3 regions of the Alteromonas sp. R7 genome follow, and region 2 is predicted to be linked to each of the others. Evidence: predicted binding sites of a transcription regulator. Region 2 holds the regulator's gene; each other region holds the start of a gene.

Region 1 (3,187 bases), on a different contig from region 2:
ACATAAATACCATCCTGGAAAATACCAACAACTTGTTCAGCAATACCTGTACCGGCCACGCCGACTTCGTTGGTACGAGCACCACGCATAGCGGGACGAACTTCACCACCCGAGCTGCCTATTCTTAATCCGGGAACAACGTTTTCAAGACCGCTAATATTTTCAATGCCGTTACGCAAAATATCATCTGCACCTAACGCACTCACAGAAGACGACACTTCCTGCAAATCTTGAGATTGTCGGTTTGCTGTTACTTCAATACGTTCAACACCCGCTGCTTTAGCTTCGCTGTCAGGGGTTTCTTGTTGGGCGCTAGCGCAAAAACTAACGCTGATTAGAAGTGCACTTTGAATAGCGCGGGAGAGGTATGTTGTATGGTACTTTCGTTGGTCTTGCTTCATCGTGATAGTTCCCGGATTAATAAAACCTTATCTGCAGTAACCTGTTAGTGCCCTGCGTTTATCAAGCCTTTGATGACCCTGCCTGTGACAACATCATACTAGGTTGTTTAATTCTTGGTCTAAACAAACATACAACTCAATTTACTTCGAAGTCAATAAAAATGTTCAAAGATTGTTAATTCATGAATTTTAATTTTTTGTTTAAATACATTGAGAACAAATAAGATCATGTAATAAAAGGCTTTATTTGTAAACAATGAGCTTTAACAATGACAGTAAAAATAAGATTTCGAAGTATAAATATAGACTTCAAGTCAAAAATGACTGGTAGGATCTGCATAGAAAAATGGCACTCGAATGGATAGAAACCGAATGCTGATGCATGAGTTAAGCATTAGTGAAAAAAGGTAAGAAAGTGCACTTGAGATAGCTTGGCTTATCAGAAAGCCCACCTAGCAAAAACGGACGTTTTGCTAGGTAGCTTTGAGGGAAAATGACGTCAGTCAGTACACCTATTTCAGGTATAAAGCCTTTAGTATTGTTAGCTTAACTGTAGGTGGTAGTGCGCGACAAGATATCTAATCCTTGCTGTTTTAACCAATATGGAACATCCATCAACACCCAGTTTTCCAGTAATTTATCCCCTTTGCGATAGTACACATCGACCACTCGCATGTCGGCACGTATACCCGAAGCAGGCATGCCGAACAAGCCTCCCCCAGCCGTATTCGATAGGTTCGGCCAGCCAAAGAAACAGGCAAAACTGCCTTCACTGAAGCGCGCCACATGACCATTAAACACTTTATCTTTCAAACCTTTACGAAAAGGAAATTGATGTTGCTGCTGGTAACGCTCGATGGTGTATGTAGCCCCTATTCCCGCTGGGCCATACCACACCATATCTTCACTCCAGCATTTGGCGAGAAGCTCTGGAGGACAGTTGTCGTTACCCGATTTGTTTAAAGAATCTAGGTCTTTTACCATTTCCTCAACCAGCTCAATGGTCTTTTTAGACTCCTTAGGATCTTGCTCTTCAAACAATAAACCGTTGTGATCACATGGCCCTGGATAAACAAACGTATGGCCTGTTTCTACGGGCAAAGGGTTAAGCCCAACTTGTTGCATTAGTGCAATTAAGTCGAAGAAAATAGCGTGACTAACTATCTTATTTTCGCGTACTTCAAAAAACTCGGCATACCTTAAAAAAGCCAGTTTCCCCGTACTTCTTATGCGAAGAAATGGCTTGTCGAACAGTCCAGCAAAGTGACCCATCGACATAACCCACTTGCCTTCGCCGGCGCTGTTATCTCCCGCCATGAATACGTCCTCACGGCGCTTCATACGCGTAAAACTCTGTTTTAACGGCTCCCACAACTCTTTCACTAATTCTGCTGGAGTCGAACATTTATCAAACGGATAGCAGGCATAAATCTTTGCATTTTCATCAACATACGATTTCACTACGCCTTTAACATCACTTGCCTCACCTTTGTCAAAAGCGGCTTGATAGGATCTGACAACGGCTTTTTCGCTATTAAAACTCATGACTTACGCCTCTTTGTTTAAAAAATTGTTAATACTGGCCTGAAATAATTAATGACTTCGAAGTCATTATGTATTAGGTTGAATATTATTGTAAATAGAAAGCGCGCTTATTAAGCAGGCAGAGTAAAGAATATGACTGAAAATTTTGGCGTTTTAAACTGGTCTATCTTAGGCGGGTACATCATTGCGAACCTGTTGCTAGGTTTGGTGATTGGTAAAAATATAAAAAATTCCGACGATTTTTATCTCGGTCAAAAACAAACTCCGTGGTGGGCAATAGGCATTTCGGTTATTGCCACTTACGTTAGCGCCATGACATTTCTTGGGGCACCAGCCTGGGCTTATTCAGAGGGGTTATCCGTTATAGCACTTCATTTGAACTACCCTCTCGTCATCATGGCTGTAATCATATTCTTTTTCCCATTCTTCTATAACGCGGGTGTCGCGTCCATTTACGATTACCAAGAACGGCGTTTCGGCAAGCGTGCCCGCGCCATGGTATCCAGCATTTTTATGCTAAGCCAAATCATGAGCTCAGCAGCTATTCTTTATGCTACCTCTCTTGTGTTGTCGTTCATTACTGGCGTACCTGTAGTGTGGTCTATCGTTATAGTTACTGCCATAGCGCTTATCTACACCATGATGGGCGGCATTACTGCCGTAATTTGGACTGACGTTATTCAGTCAGTGATCTTATTTGTGGGCGCGGGCATTATTATGTACGCCCTGCTTGAAAGTGGCGACACTACGCTATCTTCATCAATGAGCGAGCTTAAAGCTCAGGGTAAATTGAACCCACTTAATTGGGATTTCGACTTTACTGAAGAAACTACAGTGTGGAGCGGCATTATTGCTATGACGCTGTACCACATCACCGTTTACGGCACCAACCAAATGATGGTGCAGCGAACGCTGGCTGCCAAGAATATTGGTGACGCCAAAAAATCTTATTTATTAATGGGTTTCTGCGCGTTCTTCATCTACTTCTTCTTCATTGTACTTGGCGTGTTGTTCTACGACTTTTATCAAGGCAAAACCTTCGAAAACAGCAACACAATCATTTTGCAGTTCGCAACCGATTACGGCTTGCCGGGTTTAATGGGCATTATTGCAGCCGCGGTTATGGCCGCTTCCATGTCTAGCCTAGACTCCTCATTTAACTCGCTATCGACAGTGGCGACTATCGATTTCTACATCAAATACTTCAAGAAAGACGCGTCGGACGCCCATTACCTTAAGGC
Region 2 (3,187 bases):
AACAGGAAGTGGCACTTTTTTATGTCTGCGATTTATCTCACACACCTGTTACTTACCGCGCATAGCCTTTGCTTATGATCTAAGTCCCTCCACTACACGAATTAACTGACGAGAAAATTTTTTAAATGCTCGCAAGGAGGGCTTATGACAAAACGTATGCTAATGGTAATGACGTCTCATGAAATAATGGGTGATACGGGTAAGAAAACAGGCATGTGGTTAGAAGAGTTCGCAGCGCCATATTACGCATTTAAAGATCAAGACTATACGATTACCCTTGCGTCGCCAATGGGAGGCCAAGTACCTATCGACCCAAATAGCCTTGCAGATGATGCGATGACAGACGACGCAATAAGATATACAAAAGATGAACTGGCGCGAAGTGCAATGGCGTCGACCATACCGCTTGAAGATGTGCGTGCTGAAGAATTTGACGCCGTATTTTACCCGGGCGGTCACGGCCCTTTGTGGGACCTTTCTGACAACGCGCACTCGATTAAGTTAATCGAAGACACAATTGCAGCGAATAAGCCTGTTGGTGCAGTGTGCCACGCTCCAATCGTGCTTAAGGACGTTAAAACTCCAGATGGCAAGTACTTAGTTGATGGTAAACAGGTAACTGGATTTTCAAACAGCGAAGAAGCGGCAATGGAACTCACTGACGTAGTGCCTTACTTAGTTGAAGATGAGCTAGTCAAAAAGGGTGGAAAATATGAAAGTGCCGACGATTTCGCCGTAAAAGTGTGTACTGATGGCTTGTTGGTAACGGGACAGAATCCACCATCGTCACGCCCCGCAGCAGATGCGCTAATTAAGCTTTTATCTTAGGAAAGCTTCAGTTAATTACCGAGTCAGAAACCGCATCTTGTATGCGGTTTCTTATTTTTTGATTGTCAGCTTTTGGAGCCATGGCTAAACGTTTTCAAATAAATCTTCAACGCGTTGTCTTAATTCTTCAATTCTTGTCACGTCAGCAGGGGCAATAAAAATCGTGTCATCACCCGCAATCGTCCCTAATACGCCATCTTTTTTACTCAATGAATCAAGTAGACGAGCAATAAGCTGTGCAGCACCAGGGCTGGTTCTAATGATTACCATTACGTTGTTGTGAACGATATCCAGTACTAGCTGTTTAAGAGGGCTTTTAGCCGTAGGCATACCTAGCTCTGGAGGCAAGCAATACACCATGTCACCTCGGGCATTTCGCGTGCGTACCGCGCCGAATTTGCTTAGCATTCTAGAGATTTTAGACTGGCTGATATTGTCGAAGCCTTGTGCTTTTAATGCATCAACAATTTCACCCTGTGAACCGTAACTTTCTGCTTTAAGAATTTCTTTAAAAGCTTTGATGAGTAGCTCTTGTTTTGCGTTTGCCATTAGCGCTCTTTTCTTTTTTGAGGGTTATCGTTAGGAATTATATTTAGTATGCGTATATTGTGCCGTACAGGTAGACTTTGCGCAATTTCTTTGCATAATCATTCATGATAATGAATATCGAGATAAAATCGCCATAAATAACGTTAATAAGACGATCCGGTGATTGAGTTTTCCCCCGCGTTGCATTAGTGTGACGTTCCGTTTAAATACGTGAAGTAATCCCATAGGAGAAATGGTATGAAAGTAGCCGTGTTAGGTGCTGCCGGTGGTATTGGTCAGGCGCTGTCTTTGTTGTTGAAAACACAATTGCCAGCAGGTTCAGATTTAGCGCTTTACGACGTAGCGCCAGTTGTTCCTGGTGTTGCCGTTGATTTGAGCCACATCCCCACTGCGGTAAAAGTAACCGGTCACGGTAAAGATGACCTAGCTGATGCACTAACTGGAGCAGACGTTGTTCTAATTCCAGCGGGTATGCCTCGTAAGCCAGGTATGGATCGCTCTGATCTATTCAACATCAACGCCGGCATTGTTAAAAACCTAATCGAAGGTGTAGCTGATAACTGCCCGAACGCGTGTGTTGGTATCATCACTAACCCAGTTAACACTACTGTTGCTATTGCAGCTGAAACGCTTAAAGCAAAAGGCGTTTACGACAAGAATAAGCTTTTCGGTGTAACGACACTAGACGTTATCCGTGCTGAAACGTTTGTTGCTGAACTTAAAGGTGTAGACGTATCTTCTGTGCACGTACCGGTAATCGGTGGTCACTCTGGTACAACTATCCTTCCTCTACTTTCACAAGTTGAAGGCGTAGAGTTCACAGACGAAGAAGTTGCTAGCCTAACTACTCGTATCCAAAACGCGGGTACTGAAGTTGTTGAAGCTAAAGCGGGCGGCGGTTCTGCAACCCTATCAATGGGTCAAGCAGCGGCACGCTTCTGTCTATCTCTAGTTGCAGCAATGCAAGGTGAGAACGTTGTTGAGTACACTTATGTACAAACTGACGACAGCGACGACGCAGCATTCTTTGCACATCCAGTTCGCCTAGGCGCAAACGGTGTTGAAGAAATCTTGCCATACGGCGAGCTAAGCGCATTTGAAGAAAAAGCGAAAAACGACATGCTTGAAGGCCTACGTGGCGACATCAAGCTAGGCGTAGACTTCGTAAACGGCTAGTAACGCCTGAAGCGGATGTACTAGCATCTGCTAGAAAAGGCTGGATACGTTCTTACGTACCCAGCCTTTTTTGCATTTAAGACATTACAAAAAAAGCCTGCTCAATGAGCAGGCTTTTCATTATAACGTTACGCGTTCATTGGGCTCTAGCCTGTATTACGCATACCAATTGCAATACCCGCGATGGTAACCATCATGGCACGCTCTAGGCTAGTGTTTTGTGCATCGTCACCGGCTTTACGAATACGATCCAGAAGCTCAATTTGCAGGTAGTGAAGGGGCTGAAGATATCCTGCACGGATCTCCATAGACTCTTTACCCTGCGGGTCGTTCTTCATGATGTCGCCGTCACCGGTTATAGCCAACAGCGACGAGATGCTTTCTTTAAGCTCGCTACGCAATGCTTCACCAAAGTGTTTAAGCTCTTTGGGTACCAAGCGCTCATCATAAGCTTCGCTGATTCGCGGATCGGCTTTATGGAACACCATGTCCAGCATTGAAAGACGTGAACGATAGAACGGCCATTCGCTGAACATCTCGTTAACCACTTTTTCATTTTCCGGTGTCTTCACGCTATCGATAGCGCGCATAACGCCTAACCAGCTTGGCAGTACCAAACGGGTTTGTGCCCAGG
Region 3 (3,187 bases), on a different contig from region 2:
GCCAATACCTGATTCAACGGCGATTTCTTTAAGCGCGTTATAGTCGGCCTTCGTGATAGGGCGAATGATATTCATGTTCGCTACTCGTGTTGTAATTATTCGGCGTTTACAACGGCAGCAACGGCGCGTTCAAAACGTGCAAGACCTTCTTTGATGTCTTCATCAGGAATAACCAGTGAAGGTGCAAAACGAATAACGTTCATGCCAGCAACAAGACACATAAGGTTCTCTTTCGTTGCAGCCATCATGAAGTCACGTGCACGGCCCTGATATTTCTCATTTAACGCACAACCTAACAGCATGCCTTGACCACGTACTTCTTCAAATACGTTGTACTTTTCATTGATAGCACCTAGTAGTTCACGGAATAGGGCTTCTTTCTTAAGTACACCTTCAAGCACTTCTGGCTGGTTCACGATATCTAACGCTTTTTCCGCAACAGCACAGGCTAGTGGGTTACCACCGTAAGTACTACCGTGGGTACCTGGCTTAAGGTGTGCAGCGATGTCTGCTGTGGTAAGCATGGCACCAATTGGAAAGCCGCCACCAAGAGATTTTGCGGTAGTTAGGATATCAGGTGTTACGCCAAGACCCATGTAGGCATAAAGGTGACCAGTACGACCAACACCCGACTGAACTTCGTCAAAAATAAGTAATGCGTTGTGCTTGTCACAAAGCTCGCGAACGCCTTTTACGAAATCTACATCAGGTGGAATAATACCGCCTTCACCCTGAAGCGGTTCCATCATTACCGCGCAGGTTTTGTCAGAAATTAGCGCTTCAAAGGCAGCTAAATCGTTGTAGTCACAGTGGTCAACAGCGCCTGGCTTAGGACCAAAACCGTCAGAGTAAGCAGCTTGACCACCTACTGTTACGGTAAAGAAGGTACGGCCGTGGAAACCTTTGTTGAAAGCGATGATTTGGTTTTTGTCTTCACCGTGCTTGTCCAGCGCCCAGCGACGAGCTAGCTTCAATGCTGCTTCGTTCGCTTCTGCGCCTGAGTTTGCGAAGTAAACTCTATCTGAAAACGTTGCGTCATTTAGCTTTTTAGCTAAACGAAGGGCTGGCTCGTTAGTGAAAACGTTGCTTAAGTGCCAAAGCTTGCTGCCTTGTTCATTAAGAGCTTTCACAAGCTCTGGGTGACAGTGACCTAAAACGTTAACTGCAATACCGCCTGCAAAGTCGATGTACTCAGCTCCATCTTGATCCCATACGCGTGAACCTTCACCTCGAACAGGTACCATACCTGCTGGGTTATAGTTAGGAACCATTACATCATCAAATGTAGCGCGAGTTACGTTCATCTTTGTTACCTCTGCGTTGGGCGCCAATCACACTGTGTGATTTGGCTTATCGAATCTATGAGCACATTTTAGTACTACTTTGGTCGATAAGCGTTAATTGGGCGCGTAAAAACTAATCGGATTTGTTCAACAGTATGCCATTTTTTTTAACATTTGTCTTCTATGCAAAGGGCTGCAGCCCTTTATTTATAAGGACTGTGGCTTAATTTGCAGGAAAAGTGAATAACTATTAACTACTGGGCTATATCAATTAGTAATAATCAATTTTTGCGCTGAGAAAAGGGCTGCATACGGGTTTTAATGCACTGTGAGGCAATAAAAAAGGGGGGATAGGACTGGAAGCCTTACCTGTTTAATGTCGCTAAAAACGGGCAAGGCATTGAGCAACCGTCAATAATTTGGGGCATCATGCACATGAAATGAAAAAGGTGCATAACGAGTGCATGAATATCCACTAAAAAATTAATGATTCTCTTCGTTTTTCACCAAAGGAAGGGTGAAAATATCAATGGTTTTGAGTTTTTCGAGTGCACCTGCAGGGTAGCGTTGCTCCATGAAAAGCGGCTTTACTTCTTTCATTTCAACAAGCTTTAACTGATGTAACATCCGAATTTGTGTGTAGGTTCGGGCTTGATGAAGTACCTTACTGAGTGTTTTAGGCTGTGCGGGTACTTTATCGGCACACGCTCGCATAGGTTCTGCAATAGGCAAGCGCATTAAATGCATCCACTCCAGAATATCCGCGCTGATTGCATCTGCGAATTCTTGCTGTAGTGCAATAAGGTGGTTGGCTGAAGGAGCCACTTTGAGTAGCGCTTCATGTCGCTTTTGCTCTTTGTCTTTCTGGCATTCTTGCAACAGATGTAGCTGAATTTTATCGAACAGTTTGAAGTAAAGTCTTGTTACGACACAACGCCCCAAATTACTAAGCATCGCAAGGGTATAAGCCTGGTTTTTGTTTAGATCCGTAAGCGCTGCAAGGCGTTTCGCCGTTATGGCAACGCCAGTCGTATAAGGCGTAAGCTTTTGTTTAATTAGCGGGTAAGGGTCGGTAATCTGAGGCATAGCACGCTTTAAGATGAGCGACGGTATCAATGTGCGTAGGTTTTCAATACCCAAAAAGCTCAATGCTGTGCGCAGTGTCTCTACAACAATGATACGCCCACGGGAGTCTTTGCGTCTAAATTGTGGAGTATTCACCACAACGATCAGTTCATCATAAAGCCATGGCATGGTTGCGGCAATTGGCTCTAGTTTCGAAACCGAGCATGCTTTCACGGAAAGTGCATCAAGAAGCTCGCCGATATTTTCGGGCAAGTTAAGTACGTTTTGAACGAGCTCGTCGGTATAGCTTAGCTGCTCTGTTAATTCACCTAGAAGGATCTCGTGAAGATGGTGACTCACTGATTCAAGGTATGACGCTTCGGTTTTCTCTTGAAGGCGCTTGTTTTCAATCGCCACTTTTTCAACGTGCAGTAGCAGCCTGCGCGCATCACCTTGCTCCGATTGCTCGAAGCTTACTTCTCCCACCTTGCGCCTTCCTAGCATTTCCAGCACTCGCTCTGGCGATATGATCATATTTTCAAAACGATCATCTATCGTGGGCGGTGTGGTTGCCCCCATTGTCATATTAAAAGCACTCCTGCTCATAACTTTTTGGTGAACGGCAATATTATCGTACATCAGGGGCCTTTATTACTTTCGCTACGGTAATGATAAAAATGGTAGCTACTGCTTGAAAGCAAGCCTTATTTACCCTGCAACTGTTGATATTGCGTGTGCGATGCTTCGTATAATCTTTATTCAGCGCATTGGCTAAAACGAATTATGAAAAGTTAAACGAAAAATCAGTGAATTGCGAGTAATTCTGGCCTTCAAGCGTA

What was found. Region 2 encodes ArgR, which controls arginine synthesis, uptake and breakdown. Its sites were predicted from a motif close to ANTGAATANNTATTCANT; they were not measured.
Region 1: a site for ArgR is predicted at 1,997-2,014, ahead of AC0J2X_RS16855 (ester cyclase). Genes of this name have one in related genera too.
Region 3: a site for ArgR is predicted at 1,522-1,539, ahead of AC0J2X_RS15770 (aspartate aminotransferase family protein). Genes of this name have one in related genera too.

The regions. Positions count from the first base shown of each region.
Region 1 covers NZ_JBVTQX010000011.1:120,171-123,357, reverse strand. The annotation lists gene AC0J2X_RS16860 (TonB-dependent receptor) at 1-401, opposite strand, end outside; gene AC0J2X_RS16855 (ester cyclase) at 948-1,946, opposite strand; gene AC0J2X_RS16850 (sodium:solute symporter family protein) at 2,079-3,187, shown strand, end outside.
Region 2 covers NZ_JBVTQX010000013.1:80,273-83,459, reverse strand. The annotation lists gene AC0J2X_RS18030 (type 1 glutamine amidotransferase domain-containing protein) at 145-828, shown strand; gene argR (transcriptional regulator ArgR) at 913-1,377, opposite strand; gene mdh (malate dehydrogenase) at 1,615-2,553, shown strand; gene ppc (phosphoenolpyruvate carboxylase) at 2,700-3,187, opposite strand, start outside.
Region 3 covers NZ_JBVTQX010000010.1:68,968-72,154, forward strand. The annotation lists gene astA (arginine N-succinyltransferase) at 1-75, opposite strand, end outside; gene AC0J2X_RS15770 (aspartate aminotransferase family protein) at 96-1,304, opposite strand; gene AC0J2X_RS15775 (HDOD domain-containing protein) at 1,767-2,933, opposite strand.